Rhodopirellula bahusiensis: one gene and its partner. The protein of the gene in region 2 binds, or shares a complex with, the protein of the main gene of each other region. Links are inferred from orthologs where the notes say so. Each region holds a gene or a part of one and is shown on either strand. Other genes may lie near its edges. The genes, in order: CEE69_RS03775 and CEE69_RS01620.

Region 1 (9,932 bases), on a different replicon or contig from region 2:
CGTGGTGACACTTCCCCGCTCGGAAATCTGCACCGCGTCCTCTCTTTCGCCCATCGCTCCATGGGCAAAACCGAATCCAATTGGCAAGCACGTTTGCCGAGGTTGATTCCCGATGACCTCGCATGCGTGGCGGCAATTCCGTGGCTGGCCGACATGCTGACACCGGGTCGCTGGTTAGATGAACTTCCCGACAAATGGTTGTCGGAAGAATCCATCGCGCCGGCAACTCAGGCTTGGTCAATTCCCGAGTGGAAAATGACCGGCGCGAGAGCTCGGCTGGTCACGGCAAAATCCTTCAACGCATTCTGCGAACCTTCGGTGGCGGGAACCTCCGCCAACAAAAGCGATTTGCTCGGCGAGACCAGCCTTGGTTTGGTCGCGTCCATGATGGAATCCAAAGAACTGGACTCGCACACTCATGGACAAATCTTCTTCGACCGGCACGGTGGCCGACGCTACTACGCGGGAGTCATCGCGGCGACCTTCCCCGATGCAAACGTTCGCGTGGTGGATGAAACCAGTCGCTGCAGCGTTTACGATGTCCAAACCGAAACACACCAACTGAGAATGCACTTCACCGTCAAAGGTGACTCCTTTGTTCCCGTTGCCATGTCGTCGCTTCACGCCAAGTGCCTCCGAGAAATCGCGATGACGTTTCTGAATCGATACTTTGAGGACCGATGGGTCGGCCACGAACCCTTTCAAGCCACCGCGGGTTATCCGGTCGACGCGGATCGCTTTCTCGCGGCAGCCACTTCGACTCTCGACGCGCAATCCATTGCGACGACCGATTTAATTCGATGCCGCTGATACGCCACATCGCCGTCCTAGCATTCGCAGCTACCTGCATCGCCGATCGTGCATCGGCAGAAGTCCCACCGGTCGAGAAGGCAAACGAAGCGAAGACTGGCGAAATCAGAATGTTGCGCCCGGACTTGATCCTCCAATCACTCGCGTCGCCGGAATCACCCGTCCGCCGCGAGGCGCTGATTGATCTAGGTCGTTGCTATGCGAAGAACCCGAGCCTGATTCCGGGAGCAATCCAACTACTTCGCCGTTCAGCCAATGACCCGGCGTTTGACGTTTCACTCGCGGCCGTCGAAGCAGCCGGCTTGATGGGCACCGCTGAATCATTCCTCGCAATCGCCGACGTCTTGCGAGCCCCACACACTCCGGCGGAAGCCGCAAAGATACTCGACGCGATCGACTCTCCATCGCTTCGACCCTTTTGGAAATCATCGGATCCATACCGTGTCTCCAATTTCATCGACAACCTGAATCAAAAGGCACAGCGACAGCACACACTGGCTGACTTGGAAGCGATCACAATCCCAGAACCAACACCAGGCGTGATCTCATCCGGTCGCGAAGCATTCAGGACCGCACGCTGCGACGCGTGTCACCGAGTCGCCGGATACGGCCGAGCAACTGGCCCCGACCTTCGTGGCATCGGGATGTGCTATTCCAACACAGAACTGATCCGCCACATCCTGCAACCGTCTTTGGATTTGCATGATGTCGGTCGCTTTGAAAAGTTCTTGCTCTCGGATGGTCGCGTGATCACCGGCCGAGCTGCATCGACCGACCAATCACAACTGCGGATCCAAACCGATCTTTCCAATCCAGAATCCGTTGTCACGATCAATGCGGCGGACATTGAACAACGGCAACCGTCCAAGGTTTCCCCAATGCCGGTCGGTTTGCTCAACTCGCTGACGCCAACCCAAGTTGCTGAGCTGGTCGTGTACCTACGCAGCGACGGCGGTCGACTCGCGCCACCCGCTGCCTCGCACGAACACTGAACAGCACGGCAAGGCCGTCCTCTTCCCTGGCCCCGGCGATCATCGGAAAGCGAATGACCGGCGGCTGAAGAAATACGTCGGACGCCAGGCCGTTGCTGCCGGCGCAAAGAAAACGGCAACCCAAATTGGATTGCCGTGATTTGATTCTGAACCCGACGGATGCCGGCGATCGACCGAGCTGGCTCAGCCCGACTTGCGGACGGGTTCGCCACTCATCGACGAATGCGATGCTGGCGTGTCACGCAGCAACTTCGTGTACTCGTCGACGCCTTCTTGCTCTTCTTTCAGGATGTCTTCCAGGAACACAACCAAGCTGCGTTGTGGCTCTGCCAACTCGATCGCTTGGGTGTACATCTCGACAGCCTTGGCTTCGAAGTCACGGCTGAACTCGAGAACTTCAACCAGATTCTTGCTCTGCTTGATCTCGTTTCGCGTGGCGACGGGAACCCCGCCGAGTGCCGAGATCTTTTCGCCGACCAATTGAGCGTGCCCGAAGGATTCCTTCGCGTCGCCCAAGAACTTGTCGGCGTAAACCTCACGCCAAACGCCTTCGATGATGAAGGAAGCCTGGGAGTACTGAGCGACTCCGGTCCATTCGTGCTTGAGGATTTCGTTGAGTTGGTTGATCAGTGCTTCGCTGGCCATGAAATTTCCTTGTGGTGGTCAGTGCGGGATTCGTTGGACGCTAAATCCAATTCGTTTTCTCAATCAAAGCTTCTCAAAATTCTCCTCCCCCGCACACCCCGATACGACCAGCTGCGCTCCATGACTCCGCAAATCTGCCACCGCTAAGAAGCCTCCGCACCCGCACCGCGATGGCATTTCGACACGCCTTCCTTCGCCCAACAATGAGCGTGATCGAGCACAAACGAAATTGATTTCAGAAAATATTGTTTGGCAAATTCTGAAACGGCAATCGACATGGACACTTCCATTTCAGCCACTTTCGCGACGCCCAAAAAAGAGGCAGCCTCGCCGACCCCCGCCGAGACAGGGCCTGCACAAAAAACACGCAGCCCCAACTCGGTGACGTAAGTCCCATTGCTAGCAAAGGTTCCGAAGCCACGTTTGATCACCCTGAAGGATAGCACCACGTCCCAAACGACCCGTGCACTTTCAACCCAACTCGCTCACGACATGACGTCATCGCCTTCGCACCGAACTGATTTCACTGACACCCGGCAAGACTCTTCGTCGCGAGCGAAAGAAAATTCAGTGGAACAGGTCCGGGCGAATGACGATCCTCCGGCTGTTTACGCCAGCGACTTGGCTCGGCCCACGGGCTCCGCATCTTCAGCTACCAAGGCGAAGGTCCAGGCGGTCACACCGACGACTGGCTCATTCAAGCTGTCGCCTTTCGATCCCGACATGCCCTACGAAGATCGCCCGGACATGGTCCTGAAACTGGCCGCGGAAGTCTTCGCCCAAACCGGAAGCTGGGTCGTTTTCTATCGCGAGATCATGGGCTGCGACGGAGTGGTTTGGAAACTGTTCCCAGACGCTGCTCAACGCCGCCACTTCGAATCCAGTCCTGAGTTCGCGGAATTGCTCGAGATCATGACCTCGATCCGCAGCCAAGACAATTCGAAGACCAGCCTGCATGAACCCGAGCGAATGATCACGGTTCGCCTGCCTCGCTCGATGCACTCAACCGCGGTCAACGAAGCTGCGGAACTCGGCCTGAGCATCAACAGCTACTGCCTGACGAAGTTGCTGCAACCCATCAACAAACGGTTCACTCCCGAAGAAGTCGGCCCCCGACGCGGACGTCGCCCCGGACCTCAAATCCAAGTCGAGAAAACCGCCACCGGCGAGATCTCGATGCAACGAATCCGAGTGCCATCGAAATCATCCAAATCGAACTCCAAGCCTGGCCGGAAACCGAAAAAGTAGTCGCGAACCTGTTCCGAACTGCGACGTCCTTCCGGAACGCAACTGATCCGTCTCGCGGCAACCGCACCTTGCTCCCGACCAACTGACCCCAGGCAACTCCGACGTGGCACGCAACGAACAACTGATTCGCCAACACAAGCTCCTGCAACTCCTCGAAGATTCACGCTTTGGCAGAACTCTGGACGAACTTCGCGGCGACCTGATCCTGGACCTGGGACTGTCGACGCTGCACACCCGCACCGTCCGCCGCGACGTCGAGGCTCTGCAAGGCGCGGGCTACGACATCCAAAACGAAGTCCTGGAACGCGGCCGTATCTATCGCCTCGGTCGCAACCACACCGCGGTCCACGAAATCGCGTTCTCGGCGACCGAACTGATCGCCCTCTCGATCGGTCGCGAACTGCTCTACCCGCTGATGGGCACTCAGTACTGGCAGGGCATCGAGACGTTCTGGAACAAAGTCCAAGAAGCCATTCCCGAAGGCGTCTACGAACACTATCAGCGATACCGAAAAGTGCTCTACGTTTCCGGAACTCCGAGCAAAACCTACGAAGCTCAATCGGGAATGCTGAAGTCAATCAATCGAGCGATCCTGGAACACCGTGTCGTCGAGATCAAATACAAACCGATCGGTCGCGAAGCATCCGTGCGTCAGATCGAGCCCTATGGTTTGGCCGTTCATCAAAACAGCATCTACGTGGTCGCCGCGGCCCCCGAGGTCACCGACGAATCCGAACGACTTCGCAATTGGAAGCTGGATCGATTCACCCAGGCCACCGTCCTGGACGAATACTTCAAACCCGATGCCAAGATCAACCTGAACGAGTTCCTTGGAAAAAGCATCGGCATCTTCTCAGGCGACAGCAGCACGCCCGTCAAAATTCGCTTGGGCAATCGATCCGCGTCTTACCTTCGCGAAGACCCATGGCATCCGGAACAAAAACTCGAACCCGTCGACGCCGACGATCCGGCATCCGATACGATCCTGACCGTGCCCGCGTCACATCCTCGCGAACTGCTACCGAAGGTGCTTGCTCTGGGAAGCGACGCGGAAGTTTTGGAACCGGCGGAATACAGACAAGCCGTCGCGGACGTCATTGAAAAGCTTACCCAGACCTACAACGGCTAGTCACATAAGCTCGCCCGAGCAGACGCGGCAAGCAAATCTCCCGGATGAAACGACCGTACGATGGACTTCCAAGTCCGTCGTCCCAACCCCTCAGTCCCAAACGATCTTACAGGCGTCGAAAATCGGGCCTTCCACGCACGTCCGTTTGTAATCCCATTCGCCGTCGTCTTGCTTGACCTTGGCCACGCAAGAAAAGCAAATCCCGATGCCACACGCCATTGGCGTTTCCATCGAGACCTGACAATCGACACCGAGTCGTTCGCAAACTTCGGCGGACTTCTCCATCATGATTTCAGGACCACAGGTGATCACTCGGATGCGAGTGTCCGGACTCTCGGTTTGAATCTCCGTCAACCGATCCGCCAGGACATCCGGGACTCGCGCCGTGCGACCTTCGGACCCGTCGTCCGTGCAAGTCGTCACATCAAAACCGGCGGATCGAAAATCTTCGACGCCCGCCAACAACGAAGCTCGACGAGCCCCATAGATCAGCTCGACGTTCTGAGCCCAACCTCGCTCGGTTGCATCACGTCCCGCCGCGAGCATCGGAGTCTGACCGATTCCGCCGACCGCCATGATCAGCCGATCACACGGCCGATCATCGAAACCATTCCCGAGCGGTCCCCAAACCGTGACCATCGTTCCGACGGGAGCTTCCGACAACGGAATCGTGAGTGCACCCTTTCGCAGATAGATCAAATCGATCGATTCGGGCTGCCCATCGGCGCCGAGGTGGACGTCATAAATCGCGAAAGCTCGACCGATCAACGGTGCGTTGACACCCGTCATGCGAATCATGACAAACTGGCCCGGCCGGAAAGTCCTTGCGATTTCCGGTGCCGCGACGCGAAGCAAATGCGTGTTCTCCGCGATGGCTTCGTTGCGAATCAGCGGTGCATCGACACGCACCATCGCGTCGGCGTAATGGGCAGCGTGCAAGTTGGACATGTGCTCACGGGGTCAAGACTCGAAACGATTCACTCGGCCCGAGAAGTGTACCGCCACTTCGGTTGATCCTCTAGGACGCCCTCAAACGGGCTTGCGGACAAACTCAACACGGGGTGCTTTGGAACCCTGCCGATCGCATCGGAAGAACTCCGCCACGTATCGAACGGGAGTCCTCTGCTCCGGCACCCGAAATCGATCGCCTTTTTGCAACACCGGACGCGATTCCAACATTCCACCGAACTGTTCCGTCCCGGCCGCCTGACACGGGTACCAAGTCCCTGCCAGCTCGCCACGCTCAGGCTTGGCATCCTTCGGCTCGAGATAGAACTCTGGATAGCAATGACCCGGGATCCAAACCATCCGAGCTGGAATGCCAGCGTTTCGACACAAAGCCACAAACAGACTGGTCATGTCTTCGCAATCGCCGATGCCAGTCTTCAATGCATCCGACGCGTCACGAATTGGGCCTTCTTGATATCGCACCTTGTCTCGAACCACATCGTAGATCTGACGCACCTTTTCCCAGTCACTCTCCGGCGCATCGCCTGCCAGCTCCCGAGACAACGCCCGAATGGCCGGATTCGTCGCATCGATCATGGGACTGTTGCCCATGTAAGCTCGCATCTCTCGAGGCAACCTGGCGGGAACAATCAAGTCACCCGTTTCCGTGGGCGCGACGATCGGCTGGCGGACAACCTCCATTTCCACCTCGACCTGCACGGTGCCACCGGAAGTCAAACGCGGGATCGCAACGACGACCTGGCGAGCCCCATCCAATTCGCGAACCGCAACATTGCCAACGCGGCCGTCCACCGTGCGGCCAGTGACAGAGACCTTTTGCTCGGGCCAATCCATGAACACAGGGAACGTTGCCAATCCGGATGTGATGGTCACCGGCGTATCGATGTTCACACCCAATCGCCAGCGAGTTGTTTGCGGGACGGTCAAATCGACTTGCGCCGCAGCAACCGGCGATGCATCGAGTGGCGGCTGCACCGTGCCATCCGTCGCGCCATCTGTCGCTTCATTGGGTGAGCCATCTTGGGCGAATGCATTGCCGAGCGGCAGCGATGCTCCGGCGACCGCAACAACACCCGCTCCCGAACCAACAAGGGATCGTAAACAGGCACGTCGATTCATCTGATTCTTGCATTGAGTCATGCCTCCATTCTAGCTCCCGCCACACCCGACCCCAACGATTTTCCTCGGCCCGTGTTAGACTGTTTGCCCCACCGCCACCACAGGCGATCCATCCCCACTGATTCCCACCCAATATCTCACCATGCGCTGGATCCACCCCCGCCAACTTGCTTCGCTCGCACTCCCCATGCTGGCCTCCGCGATCGCTTTCGCCTCGATCATTGCGACGCCACCGGCTGCCTCGGCCGCGTCTCCCAACGTGATCGTGGTCATGACCGACGACCAAGGGTACGGTGACTTTTCCTTCAACGGCAATCCTTACATCCAGACCCCGGCACTGGATCAGCTGGCATCGGAAAGTGTCCAACTGACCGACTTTCATGTTGCTCCGATGTGCACGCCGACCCGCGGGCAATTGCTCTCCGGCCTGGACGCCTTTCGCAATTCCGCGATCAACGTCAGCAGTGGCCGAACGCTCTTGCGGCACGACTTGAAAACGATGGCCGACGTTTTCCAAGACGCTGGTTACCTGACCGGGATCTTTGGAAAGTGGCACTTAGGCGACAACTATCCGTTCCGTCCCGAAGACCGAGGCTTCGACGAAACGCTTTGGTTCCCTTCGTCGCACATCAACAGCGTCCCTGACTTCTGGGACAACGACTACTTCGATGACACCTACATCCGCAACGGAAAACGAGTCGCACATTCTGGTTACTGCACCGACGTGTTCTTCGACGAAGCGATTGAGTGGGCAAAGCAAGCCGACACGGAAGACTCACCCTTCTTCGCATTCATCCCATTGAACTCCGCCCATTGGCCTTGGTTTGTTCCTGACCAATACCGCGATCGAGTTCGCACGATGATTGGCGACGCCAGCGAACTGAAACAGAAACTCGACAAGACACCCAGCAACCTGGAAGACCTGGTCAGCTTTCTCGCGATGGGACTGAACATCGACGACAACGTCGGAAAGCTCACTCAGTTCCTCGATGACTCAGGAATGGCGGACAACACGATCATCGTCTTCCTGACTGACAACGGCAGCACGTTTGGCCACCACTACTTCAACGCGGGCATGCGAGGCAAGAAAACGCAATTGTGGGAAGGCGGCCACCGCGTTCCTTGTTTGATCCGCTGGCCCAACCAACTCTCCGCACAAAGAGTGGATGACCTGACGCATGTGCAAGACCTGCTGCCAACGCTCGCGAATTTGGCAGGTTGCGCAGATCAACTACCGGGCCCGCTTGATGGCATCAGCCTTTCCGATCGTCTTCGTGGCAATACAGAATCGCTCGCCGATCGGATGCTGGTAATCAACTACAGCCGCATGCCACAGTTCAAAGTCACCTACACGAAAGGCAACCCAGCCATCCCGCGACGCAACGGAGCCGCGGTGATGTGGAAGAAATGGCGGCTGCTCGAGAACAAGCGTTTGTACAACGTGGCGGACGACCTGCATCAGGACCACAACATCGCCCAACAGCACCCCGAAATTGTCGCGAAAATGCGAGACCATTTGTCGGTCTGGTGGGACGGAGTCAAAGACGACGTGATGACACCCGAACGAGTCGTGATCGGCAGCGAGCAAGAAAATCCCAGCCTGCTGACCGCTTGCGAGTGGCTGGATATTTTCGTGGACCAACAAGTCCAAATCCGACGCGGTGTTCGAAAGAACGGCGTTTGGCACCTGATCGTTGACCAGCCTGGCACCTATGAGTTTGCACTGCGCCGTTGGCCCAAAGAGTCGGGGCTGAAACTCGATCAACCCATTCCTATGAAGCAGGTCACTGACGGAACATTCCCCGCCGGTGTTTCTCTACCGATCAAGAGCGGCCGACTCAAGATTGGCAACTTCGACCAAACCAGCCCGGCCGATTCATCTGGCCAATCGATTACGTTTCGAACGCAGCTCTCAGCAGGCCCGATCGAGATGCAAACCTGGATGCTCAACGGCAACCAAGAATCTATCTGTGGTGCCTACTACGTCGACGTCCGTCGCATCGGCGACTGATTTCAACGTCGCGTTCCTGGCAATTTCCCGAGCAGCCCCAGCATCAACCCGAGCAGGCCCATGCCCTCGGATATCACCACGGTTCCCGTTCCAATCCATAAGCTGGGTTCGCTCGGATCGGCACTTTGCAAAGCGAGAAACACAAAGTAAGTGCCGGCCAAAAAGCCGACGATCATCGCCGAACCGAAAAAGAATACGAACATCCATAAAATTGAAAACACGACCACTCGAATGAAAACCAAAACGTTGCCAAAGAACGTCCGAGGCTCCTCAGAGAGGTTGTCCGTTGTCTCACCAACAGAATAGGGATTGGGCTCGGCCGACATCATTGATCTTCGTACGAAGGTGCAAAACGATTTTCAAAAACTCATCCCCAAATCAATCCACCGGCCCCCCAAACCCAACACGCTCCTGAGTCCTGAGTCCTGAGTCCTGAGTCCTGAGTCCTGAGTCCCTGAGTCCCTGAGTCCCTGAGTCCCTGAGTCCCTGAGTCCCTGAGTCCCTGAGTCCCTGAGTCCCTGAGTCCCTGTGGCCCTGTGGCCCTTTTCACTCCCCAACCGGCACATCCACCAGGCAAATTTCCCGATCGCGATCGGCACCTTGTGAAAGAACGGTGCCATCGGGAGTGACGGTGTAGCTCTGACCACCGTAGATCATTCCTTGCCATGGGCCGCCGCTGATACTCCCGACCAAATTTGTACCCACGATCGGGCATCCGATTGTTTTGGCCGCTCTGGCGATGGTGCTGCGAAGAGACGGACCATGCCCCGGCCAGTCATCCGCATTGGCGGCCCAACCATACGGAACCAGCAACAGATCGGGCTTTTTGCTTGCCATACGCTCCACCGTCTCATCATGAAAGGTGTCGGCGCAAATCAGCATGCCGACTCGGCCGAACTTCGTTTCGACAACTTCGACGGTCTCGCCGCGAGTGTACGGTGGACTCATCAAATGAGTCAGCACATTCATCTTGCGATGCTTGAGAATCAACTTGCCTTCGTCGTCGAAC
Region 2 (9,881 bases):
GGCAATTTGGGAGCAAACGCGAATCATCGAGCTGGTTGTCAGGCGTCGGTGGATTGCGGGCTGCGGGTGGCTATGGATTGGCTGCTGAAGTGGAATCGTTCCTCGAGAGTTGCCAGCGAGAAGAGACAGCGATCTCTTCCGAGTCGACAACTGAGATCAGCGAATTGCGTTCTCGAGGAGCGGAGTTGATTGAACAGCTAGAGATCTTTTGTCGCCACCAACGACCCTCGCGGCGAACTCAGGCGAAGGATGTGCCCGCGTTTCAATCGCGAAGCGTTGCAAGGATTTTGGGTTGGGTGCTGGCCGGATGTTCTTTCGTGTTTGCGAGTGACGTCTCAGCGGGCGAACCAATGGAAGGCGTGACCCTGGATCAAACATCGATGTCGGTTTTGTTCCAAGAGGCCAATCAATCCTACGAGCGTGGGATGGCGATGCTCAAACGGTCTGGATCCGATGCCGCATCGGCGAATGACCTGGTCGGCGAGGTTGCCTCGGGACAGGCCGACGCGAAGGCGGAGTTTGCGCTGGCGGCCACCCGCTATCAAACGCTGGTTGATGCCGGAGTTGAGAACCCGCAGTTGTATGCGAACTTGGGCAATGCTTGTTTGCAGTCTGGCCAAATCGGACGAGCGATTGTGGCCTATGAACGAGCGCTGAAGTTTCACCCAGAAAACGATTCCATTCGCACTCGTTTGTGGTTGGCTCGTGATCAAGTCAACGAGTCAAGCGATCTGGATGTGTCATGGAAGCAGCAAGCACAGCGAGCGATCGCACCAATCTTGTTCCGCCATTGGAGTTCGAGTCGCTTGCGATGGAGTGTCATCTCTTTGGCGTTCGCTTTTTGGGCGGTTTTGATCTCGCTTCGGATTGGTCGGTGGACACCAGAAGCACGCCGGGTTGCACATTCGATGGTGTCATTGATCGCCGTGATCGCCGTTTGTGGCGGCGCGATTTGGTGGTTGTCAACTGCAGCGATATCGAAGCAATCGACCGGTTTCATTGTTGCTGACCAAGTCACTGTTCGGGCTGGCGATTCCGAGTCCTTCCCCGCTCTCATCGAATGGAACAACGCGGATGGTAGGCAGGTCCATGTCATCCAGTCGCGAGGCAACTGGTCACTCATTAGGACGGCATCCACCAAAGGCTGGATCCCCCAGGCCAATCTTCAAGTCATCGCAGAAGGGTGAACTGCCAATTTGTTTCGGACCGATTGCCAAATCAGGGGGGTGAGTCGGGTATATTGAAGGGAACGGTTCTGTTTCCTTGTGGCGGGTGATTCGAATGTTGTGCGGACGGTTGAGTTTCGGATGCGGGTTCCTTGTTGCCTCGTTTGTAACTTTGGCTGGGATGTCCAGTCCGCACGTGGTCGCTCAAGAGTCCGATGCATTGTTCTTCGATGGATTCGATGGAAAAGTCGACGCTCGATGGGATCCGATTCGTCCTGATCCCAATCGCGTTTCACTCACCAGCCATCCTGGCAAACTCACGTTGAAAACGCATTTCGGTGGTATCGGTGGCAACGCTCGAAACCGGCGAATGCCGCTGACCCGGAATCTGTACATGGTTCCCAACCCAGCGAAAGATGGTGGCGATTTTGTTGTCACGACCTGTGTTGAGGCTTTTCGTCCCGTCAAGCTGTACCAACAAGCAGGTTTGATGATCTATGACGATGACGACAACTATCTCAAGTTTGATTTCGAGCACAGCGGACATGAGGCTGGTTTCAAGCACATGCGAGAAAAGGACACCTACCGTTTAGTTGACACCCACGACTTCATGGAGCCACCGGAACAACTTTGGATTCGGTTGATCAAACGCGGCAATGTCTATGAGCGTGCCTACAGCACTGACGGCAAGACCTACGAAATAATGGGAGAAGCTGTTTGGGGTGATGGTAGCCCGCAGCATCTTGGGATTGTCGCCTGCAATGGACCTTTGCAAGGCAACGAGATTGAAGCTCAGTTTGACTTCTTTCGCATCCGTGAATTGACACCCAAAGAACGCCAAGACCCTGGCTATTTGCAGCGTCAGAAACTGGCTGGCTCATGGGATGTGGTGAGCACTCGAGCAAGCGGGGGAGATTTACCCGAGAGTCCAATCACCGAGTTCAATTTTGATGGCGGCAACGTTTCATTTTTGATTCAGAATGAATTGACCGAAGTGGACTATTCGCTGAACGTCGAGTCCGAACCCAAAGGCTTCGTGATGTCATCATTGACTGTCGGAGCAAAGGAACCCGTCAATGGCAACTTTTCGATCGAAGGTGATCAGCTGATTTTGTGCCTGTCACTTCCGCCTGGCACACCTGCTCCGAACAAGCTGGAAACGCTGGAGAACGACGGGCGAATTCTGTTGACACTCGAACGTGTCGATTGAGGAATCGCCGTCTGCCTGCTAAACCGATTTCAGGTGACCTTTTAAGTGTGTGAAGCTATCTCTAAGTTGCTCGGGAACCGCGCGGTTGGCTCCGTGCGTTCCGTGCTCCTCCGTTGACGCTCCATTGCATGAATGCCAAACGTCGCTCGCTTGTCGATAAGTTTTCCAGGGCTCGATTGGTTCCAACGCTTGGCGATGAACTGCAGCCTGATCAGTCCTACCATTCCGTTGTGTTGCAGGACGCGGAGCTCAGCCAGTCTCGAATTTCAGATCTTGTTGTTGAGCATTCGCTCTTCGAGAAAGTGAATCTCTCGGGTGGAATGTGGACGGCCGCTGATTTCACCGAGGTGCTTTTCAATCAATGCGCGTTGTCGAACCTCGATTGTTCCGCGGCAAGATTGACAAACGCCGAGTTTCTGCGGGCACGAGCCACGGGGCTGAACTTTTCCGACGCAAGACTTCGGAACGTTTGTTTCAGTGCCTGTAAGATCGATCTTTCGATCTTTCAAGACGCCCAGCTCACCCATTGCCGGTTTGAAGACTGCGATTTGCGTGAAGCAGACTTTCAGCGTGCGACACTGAAGCAAGTCGTGTTCCGTGATTGCGATCTTCGTGGCATTCGGTTGGGAGGAGCAACGCTGACCGATCTGGATCTGCGGGGGGCACAAATTGCAGGAATCCAAGTCGATGCCAATGAACTGCGTGGCACCAAGGTCGACGCCCACCAAATCGTCGATTTTGCACCTCTGTTGGGCGTCGTCATCGAGCCAATTGACTGAAGAGGTTTACGAGAGGGTGCCGATGATTTCGGAGACGCTGGTCGCGTTGATCTCGTCGAGTGCCGCGGGGAGTTGGTCGATCAGACGCATGGAGACCGTTGGGTCGTAGTAGTTTGCTGTTCCGATCTGCACGGCAGAGGCTCCTGTCACGAGGAACTGCATCACATCGTCGATGTTCGCGACGCCGCCGATTCCGATGATCGGGATGTCGACCGCTTGGCGAACTTGGTGCACGCATCGCAACGCAATGGGTTTGATAGCGGGGCCACTGAGGCCGCCCATGCCGTTGCCGAGAATTGGCCGGCGTTTCTTCCAATCGACGGCCATGCCCAAGACCGTGTTGATCAAGCAAACTGCATCGGCACCGCCATCCGCGGCGCCTTGAGCGATGTCGGCGATGCGAGTCACATTGGGCGTGAGCTTGGCCAAAATCGGTACGTCACAAGCGTTTCGTGCGGAAGCAACAACTTCGCGACAGGACTCCGCGTTGGTGCCGAAGTCGATTCCGCCGCTGACGTTGGGACAGGACAGATTCAGCTCGACCGCCGACACGCCATCGCACTGGCCGACCCGGCGAGCAAGTTCGGTGAAGTCTTCGACGGTTCGTCCGGCGACGCTGACGACGATGGGCGTTCCGAGTCCGGCGAGATACGGCAGGTGATGTTCGAGAAACGCGTCGACGCCATCGTTATCGAGCCCGATCGCATTGAGTAAACCAGCTGAGGTTTCAACGGTTCGCCACGGTGCGTTGCCGATTCGCGGTTCGGCGGTGATGGTTTTGGGCAGGATCCCGCCGAGTCGAGGAAGGTCGACGATGCCTTCCATTTCGCGAGCGTAACCGAAGGTTCCCGATGCCACCAAAATTGGATTGGGAAGCGTCAGGCGACCGAGTTTGGTTTGCAGGTCAGTTTGCGTGGTGGTCATGAAGGATCAGGAAGAAAGCAGGCGGTGATGAATTTGGTGTAGAAGTCGCTCGGCGACGTGTTCTTTGGTCCCGCGAATTTGTTCGATCACGTCGCCAGACGGATCCAACAGTTCAACTTGATTTTCGCTGGAGTTGATCGCTTCGGGGCCGTTGCTGACCATCAAATCGCAGTGCTTGCGTTCCAGTTTGACGGTGGCTCGAAATCGGCGGTCATTTGTTTCGAGGGCGAAGCCAACGACCCATTGGTTCTCGCGTTTGCTTTGGCCGAGAGTGGCGATGACGTCGGGGGTTTCGATCAATTCCAGTTGCAACGGTTCACCGGTCTTGGACAGCTTTTGCGTCGAAACGTGCCGGGGCATGTAATCGCACGGAGCAGCCGCACCGATGGCACCGTCGCAGCTTTGGAAAGCTTCGCCCGCTGCTTGCAGCATCTCTTGAGTGGTCAGCACGTTGATCAGTTCGACGCCCTCGGGGTAATCGACCGACACGGGGCCCGAGACCATGACCACGTCATGTCCGAGAGCGAGTGCGGCACCGGCCAGGGCTGCGCCCATGCGTCCGCTCGACGCGTTGGTGAGGTAACGAACCGGATCGAGGTACTGCCGAGTCGGTCCGGATGTGATCAAGATGCGACGACGGGACGAGGTGGTTGCATCTGTCACGGAGTGCGACCCAGTTCGAGCTGGACGGATTGAATCAAGGTTTGCAGTCGTTGCCCGGTCAGTCCCATCTTGGCAGCCGCCAAAGCAAACAGTCTCTTTTCGGCTTCGACGAATTGACCGTCGGCGGCCATCATTCGGATCAAATCTTTCAGCAATGACTCGCGGACATCGGGCTCGGTGGGCAGTTGAAGTTTGGCACTGTCGCTGATCCCGAACGCCAAGGCGGCCTCCAGTTCAGATTCGTGCAATCCAAGTTCTTCGCAACGCTCGGCGACCAGTTGGACTTCGCGGTGGCTGAGTGATCCATCGGCAAACGCCATCACGACCAAATTGCGAAGGTGTTGCTTTCGCTGGGCAGAGATTCGATCGTGATCGGAAACGACTACATCCTTTGACTTAGATTCCATCGGGTCCGGAGCAGAAGATGAATCGCTCATCGTTCGATCTCATATTCGGTGATCTTGCGGTAAGCGGTCGCTCGGCTGATGCCTAGCAATTTCGCGGCTTCGGGGACGCTGCCGTCGCATCGATTGAGCGCCTTTTCAATCAAGCGTTTTTCCCAGACATCGATTCGCAGCGTGTCAATCTGAGTCAGGCCCGCGTCACGAAGACCGAGATCGTCTTCTTGAATCATGGGCTCGTCCGCCATCACCACGGCACTGTCGATCACGTTGCGAAGTTGACGAACGTTGCCCGGCCACGCGTAATTCCGCATCCGCTGTCGAGCGGAATCGCCGAGCGATAACTTGGGCCGTCCATGTTGACGAAGGAAATGATCCAGGAAGTGATCGATCAGAATGTCGATGTCTTCGCCTCGTTCTCGAAGCGGTGGCACCGCCAATTCGAACACGCTGAGACGATAGTAAAGGTCTTCGCGAAAACGGCCGTCGCGAACGAACTCGGTCAGGTCTCGGTTAGTGGCCGCGATCACGCGAACATCGACGCTGACTTGTTTGGTTGCCCCGACCGGAAGGAACGGGTGACCTTCCAAAATCCGAAGCAGTTTGGCTTGACCTTCGAGGCTTAATTCACCGATTTCATCGAGAAACAGCGTTCCCTCATTGGCTTGTTGAAACAGACCATCGTGGTCGTTGTCCGCGCCGGTGAACGAGCCTTTCTTGTGACCAAACAGTTGGCTTTCCAGCAAGTCACGCGGAATCGCGGCACAGTTGACCGTCAACATTGGGCGATCGGTTCGGGTCGACGATCGATGGACGGCGCGGGCGACCAGCTCTTTGCCCGACCCGCTCTCGCCACGGACCAGCACCGAACCGTTCGCAGCGCCCACTCGGGAGATTCGTTCTTTGAGACGCAACATGGATTTGCTGCTGCCGATCAGTTCGCCTTGGTCGGCGTTGCGATCGGCGATGCGTTGGTTTTCCAAACGCAGGTTTTCGGTCAGCGTTGATTGAGCGATCCCCTTGGTTAGCAAGCTGCCGGCGCCAACTGTGAGATCCAGCAATCGTTCGTCATAGGGTGCACCACTGCGATGCAGCACCAAGGCTCCCAAAGGCGTCACGCCATCGAGGATCGGAACGATCATGCAGGCGTCATTGCCAGATTTGCCGTTGTTCTCGGGATGGTCACTGACAAACGGTTTTTGTTCGCTGCAGATGTGGCGAAGGCGAGCTCGGTCGACTTTGATCGGTTGAGATTCCTTCGGGAATTGCCGGCGAATCTTCCAGCGTCCGTCTCCCAAGTCAGCAACGAGTGTCACGGTTTCCGACGCGGTGCGATCAAGCAGCAGCTCAAGCGTCGTGTTGATGACTTCGTCGGCTCGCTTGCCACCCAACAATGAAAGGCTGAGTTGGTACAGGTCCAGCAGATCGTCCGGGTGATCGACCAGTTGTCCTGGTTCGCGAACTCGATCGGGTTGGCGAGTTCGGTAGGACTCAAGTTCCTCGTAGACGGTTTGCGACAGTGCGTCTTCGCTCATCGAGTCCTCATCCAGATTGATCATTTGCATGATCGTCTTTCCGATGACGACTTGGGTGTCATTGTTCAGCCGTGCGGTGCTGACTTTCTTGCCGTTGACCAGTGTTCCGTTGCGACTCTCGGTGTCACGAAGTTGCCAGTTGTGGTCTTCAAAATAAATCACCGCATGAAAGCGACTGCTGTTGGGATCCGTCAGCATGATTTCACATCCTGCGGCGCGGCCGATGTGCATCGGGCGTTCAGGGTCCAGAGGGAATTGGGTTCCCTTTTCGTTGCCGTCTTGGATGGCGAGGTAGGCGACCATCGATTCAAGCCGTGTGGAAGTGTGTGGATGGATCGGATGAGCTGCTCGCGGACAACGCGGCCGCAAGTTGTTTGAGTGCGATGGGGGTCGGTTGATTGTTCAGCCCCACTTCATTCCACCAACGTTCGACCACGGGAGCCTTTGCCGAAGGAAGTTCGGGCTGCCACATCGACAACGCTTTGGTCAACGGGAAACGACCGCCGGGAATCATGCCAGCATCGGCTGCTTTCGACAAAATCAGAGGAACGATCGCGGTCGTCCAAGGAAGCTCGGACGAGTTGGCCGTGTCACCCGTCGCAGTGTCGGTGCTCGATCGAGTCCCGCTGCTGCTGTTGTGGGTTCGCGTGTGAGAGCTGATGGACATGCAGGTCAACTGGTAGACCAAACGAAGCCATTCGGGAACGTCGGGATCCATGTCGGTCAGCACCGCTTCGATCCACACGCTGGCTTGTTGCGAACTGGCACCCGCGGCACCATTGGCGATTGGCTGCACGGCGTGAACGCTGACCCGCGAAGGCCACCAATCGGTCGGCGGACTGCCATTCCAAATCGATTTACCGACTGAGCGAATCAGTCCGGGACCGTAAGATTCGTACGCTTGTTTGAGCGGAGCGTAACGCAGTCGAAGCTGATCAGCCAAACGAGGCGAACGCGTCGAGATGGCTCGTTGACAAGTTTCCAAGCCACGATGAATGGCCATCGCAATTTGATCGGATTGCAAATCGGAATGCCCGCTGCGAATCAGTGCGATCTCGCAGAGTGCGGGTGAGAGGTCAACATCGTTGTCTTGCGCGATGACTTCGTCTATCAGGTGTTCCCAGATGATTGCCGGATCAATGGACGCATTGATCAATCGTGTCGAGACAGACTGGACCGTTGGCTGAATCGCTTTTTGGAGCGACACATCCTTCAAGTCGCGTTGCCGACCGACCCACTGGACCGTGCGCAAGAGGCTGAGGGTTGTGGAGGGGATCCACTGCAATTTCACGGTGTCAGTCCTCTTTGAGGTGTTCCGCGATCCATCGTTCCAATTCCTCGATGTCCACCGCAGGGACCTTCGACAAGTCCGGACGCAGCTTTACCGCGTCACGAATGTAGACGTGCTGAATTTCAGATTGAGACTTGGTCGTGTTCCAATGCAGCAGCACTCGGATGCACTGCGGCAGCGAGCCTTCGACCGAAACTTCGTAACCGCACAGCAACGGGACTTCGAGCCAACCGAGCTGGCGTGCCGCGAGAGCCGGAAACTCACTGTGCAAATCCTTGGTGACGGTGAACGTCGCGCTGGCCAAATCGGCGGAATCAATCTCGTTGCGGCGGATCATCAGCGCCAGCAACTGCGTCGTTGCTTTGAGAATCTCTTCGCGGTCATCCTGCTCGACGGTGGTGGCCCCGCGAACTCCCCGGCACATGGTCATTTCGTTGCAAATCCTGTTTTGAGACGAGCCTCTTTGTTCCGCTACCATAGCTCCAATCTCAATTTGCGACCACTGGGGATCCCTTGTTTCCACTCGACGTGCGATCGTCGCGGAGCGACGTGGAAGAGTTTCACGGAGCAAAATGCAAGGTGCCAGCCAACCTGTAGCCGACGGAGGCCCTCCGTCGGCTCGAGCGCAACCGATCGCAGTTAGTGTTGGGGGGCTGCGGGGAATGAGGGGACGAGTCTTCGGGGGGATGGTGCGTTTCAGGTGTGGTTTGCCGACTGAGAGGCCTCAGTCGGCTACGGGTGCTGGATCGGAATTGGATGGTGCCACCAACCTGTAGCCGACGGAGGCTCTCCGTCGGCTTGAGCGCAATCAATCGCAGTTCGTGTTGGGGCTGCGGGGAATGAGGTGATGAGCCTTCGCGGGGTTGGTGCGTTTCTGGTGGGGTTTTGCCGACTGAGAGGCCTCAGTCGGCTAGTGCGCCTGCAAAGGCGATTGAATTGTCAGGTGAAAGTCCTGACCGGGGAATTCGTTACCGCCCCGTAGCTGATGGTAACTGCGTTTTCAACAGAAAGGGTGGAGAGCAACCAAAAGCGAATGAGCAGTCCGTAACTGTATTGTGAACTCGATTCGGCCAAGCCTGTCGGGGAGCCTTCTAGCAATGAGCGAACCCTTGACTGCACGCAATCGGCCCAGCGATGACCGGTCTAGGTCAGCCCGACGACTGTGCGGGCGGTCGGTGCAGCAGCCGCGACGATGAACGAACTCGGTAACGTGAGAAATCGAGCGTGGCGAAATGGCGATGCGGTGGTTGGAGACGGAATGTTCGGAAGTTCAATCGAGAGAAGCAGGGAGATCTCGGCGAGCAGCAGACCGCTGAAGCTCAGCCGAGAAGTCAGAGCCTTCATAGTAGTGTCGACCACTGGGAACCAAACCCGGTGCGAGCGAAGGGAGGCAGGGAAGTGGATACGAGAAGACCATGCCAGCGAAACGTAAATCGAAAGACTACATCCCGGTGACAGTGCCGTTTTCGGCGGAATCCCCGTCGGCCAAGGCTAGCCGTGCTGGAGAACCTGAGAAGAAGTCAGCAATTGAGATTTCTTCGTGGGCGAATCGCAGTGTCTGGACGGATCGTATGTTGAACGCACTGTCCGTAGGAGTGCGAGGAGGTAAATGGCATGCCTTGATTGACAAGGTGTACCGTGAGCTGAACCTGTTCGTGTCGGCCCGCAAGGTTGTCGGCAAGAAGGGAGCAGCGGGAGTGGATCGGCAAAGCACCGAGGATTTCAGCGAACAGGAGATCGCTGAGATCAAGCAACTGTATGAACAGTTGCGAACCGACACCTATCGCCCACAGGCGGTACGTCGGGTGCAAATTCCCAAACCGGGCAGCAAACAAACGCGGCCTTTGGGAATTCCAACGGTTCGAGACCGCGTCGTGCAAACGGCATTGGTCAACGTCATCGAACCGATCTT

What was found.
Region 1: the proteins of CEE69_RS01620 (region 2) and CEE69_RS03775 are in contact, whole or in part, in a crystal structure (PDB 5UE9), measured with the Lactococcus lactis proteins. The link is inferred for Rhodopirellula bahusiensis from one-to-one orthologs. Residues at the interface, in WP_025017116.1 of Lactococcus lactis: Gly25, Phe27, Phe29, Glu32, Tyr33, Lys35, Tyr36, Lys48, Phe56, Thr60, Pro61, Arg62, Val63, Ala64, Glu65, Thr66, Ala67, Ser68, Gly69, Met70, Ile74, Gln77, Pro223, Glu251, Phe274, Ala275, Pro277, Phe278; in WP_023189152.1 of Lactococcus lactis: Leu4, Gln5, Ala47, Ser48, Met49, Leu50, Leu51, Arg52, Arg53, Met95, Leu98, Arg223, Met224, Ala225, Cys226, Ile228, Gly229, Ala230, Cys231, Tyr232, Ala233, Val235, Glu236, His237, Asn243, His244, Ala245, Lys247, Glu250.

The regions. Positions count from the first base shown.
Region 1 is NZ_NIZW01000002.1:274,707-284,638, reverse strand. Bases 3,844-6,725 are described here. They hold CEE69_RS03775 (dihydroorotate dehydrogenase electron transfer subunit), read right to left. Parts: upstream 5,773-6,725; coding sequence 4,915-5,772; downstream 3,844-4,914. Other genes in these bases: CEE69_RS03770 (transglutaminase-like domain-containing protein), read right to left, coding at 5,854-6,725; CEE69_RS03780 (helix-turn-helix transcriptional regulator), read left to right, coding at 3,844-4,824. In the rest of the region: CEE69_RS03805 (ribonuclease H family protein), read left to right, coding at 1-810; CEE69_RS03800 (c-type cytochrome), read left to right, coding at 801-1,802; CEE69_RS03795 (ferritin-like domain-containing protein), read right to left, coding at 1,986-2,447; CEE69_RS03785 (hypothetical protein), read left to right, coding at 2,940-3,695; more of CEE69_RS03780, read left to right, coding at 3,799-3,843; more of CEE69_RS03770, read right to left, coding at 6,726-6,933; CEE69_RS03765 (arylsulfatase), read left to right, coding at 7,055-8,923; CEE69_RS03760 (hypothetical protein), read right to left, coding at 8,926-9,252; CEE69_RS03750 (carbon-nitrogen hydrolase family protein), read right to left, coding at 9,470-9,932.
Region 2 is NZ_NIZW01000001.1:400,405-410,285, reverse strand. Bases 2,121-4,951 are described here. They hold CEE69_RS01620 (dihydroorotate dehydrogenase), read right to left. Parts: upstream 4,080-4,951; coding sequence 3,162-4,079; downstream 2,121-3,161. Other genes in these bases: CEE69_RS01610 (tellurite resistance TerB family protein), read right to left, coding at 4,739-4,951; CEE69_RS01615 (phosphopantothenoylcysteine decarboxylase domain-containing protein), read right to left, coding at 4,086-4,742; CEE69_RS01625 (pentapeptide repeat-containing protein), read left to right, coding at 2,505-3,155; CEE69_RS01630 (DUF1349 domain-containing protein), read left to right, coding at 2,121-2,376. In the rest of the region: CEE69_RS01635 (BatD family protein), read left to right, coding at 1-1,187; more of CEE69_RS01630, read left to right, coding at 1,348-2,120; more of CEE69_RS01610, read right to left, coding at 4,952-5,179; CEE69_RS01605 (sigma 54-interacting transcriptional regulator), read right to left, coding at 5,176-6,981; CEE69_RS01600 (hypothetical protein), read right to left, coding at 6,986-7,969; aroH (chorismate mutase), read right to left, coding at 7,974-8,399; CEE69_RS01590 (hypothetical protein), read right to left, coding at 9,113-9,313; ltrA (group II intron reverse transcriptase/maturase), read left to right, coding at 9,385-9,881.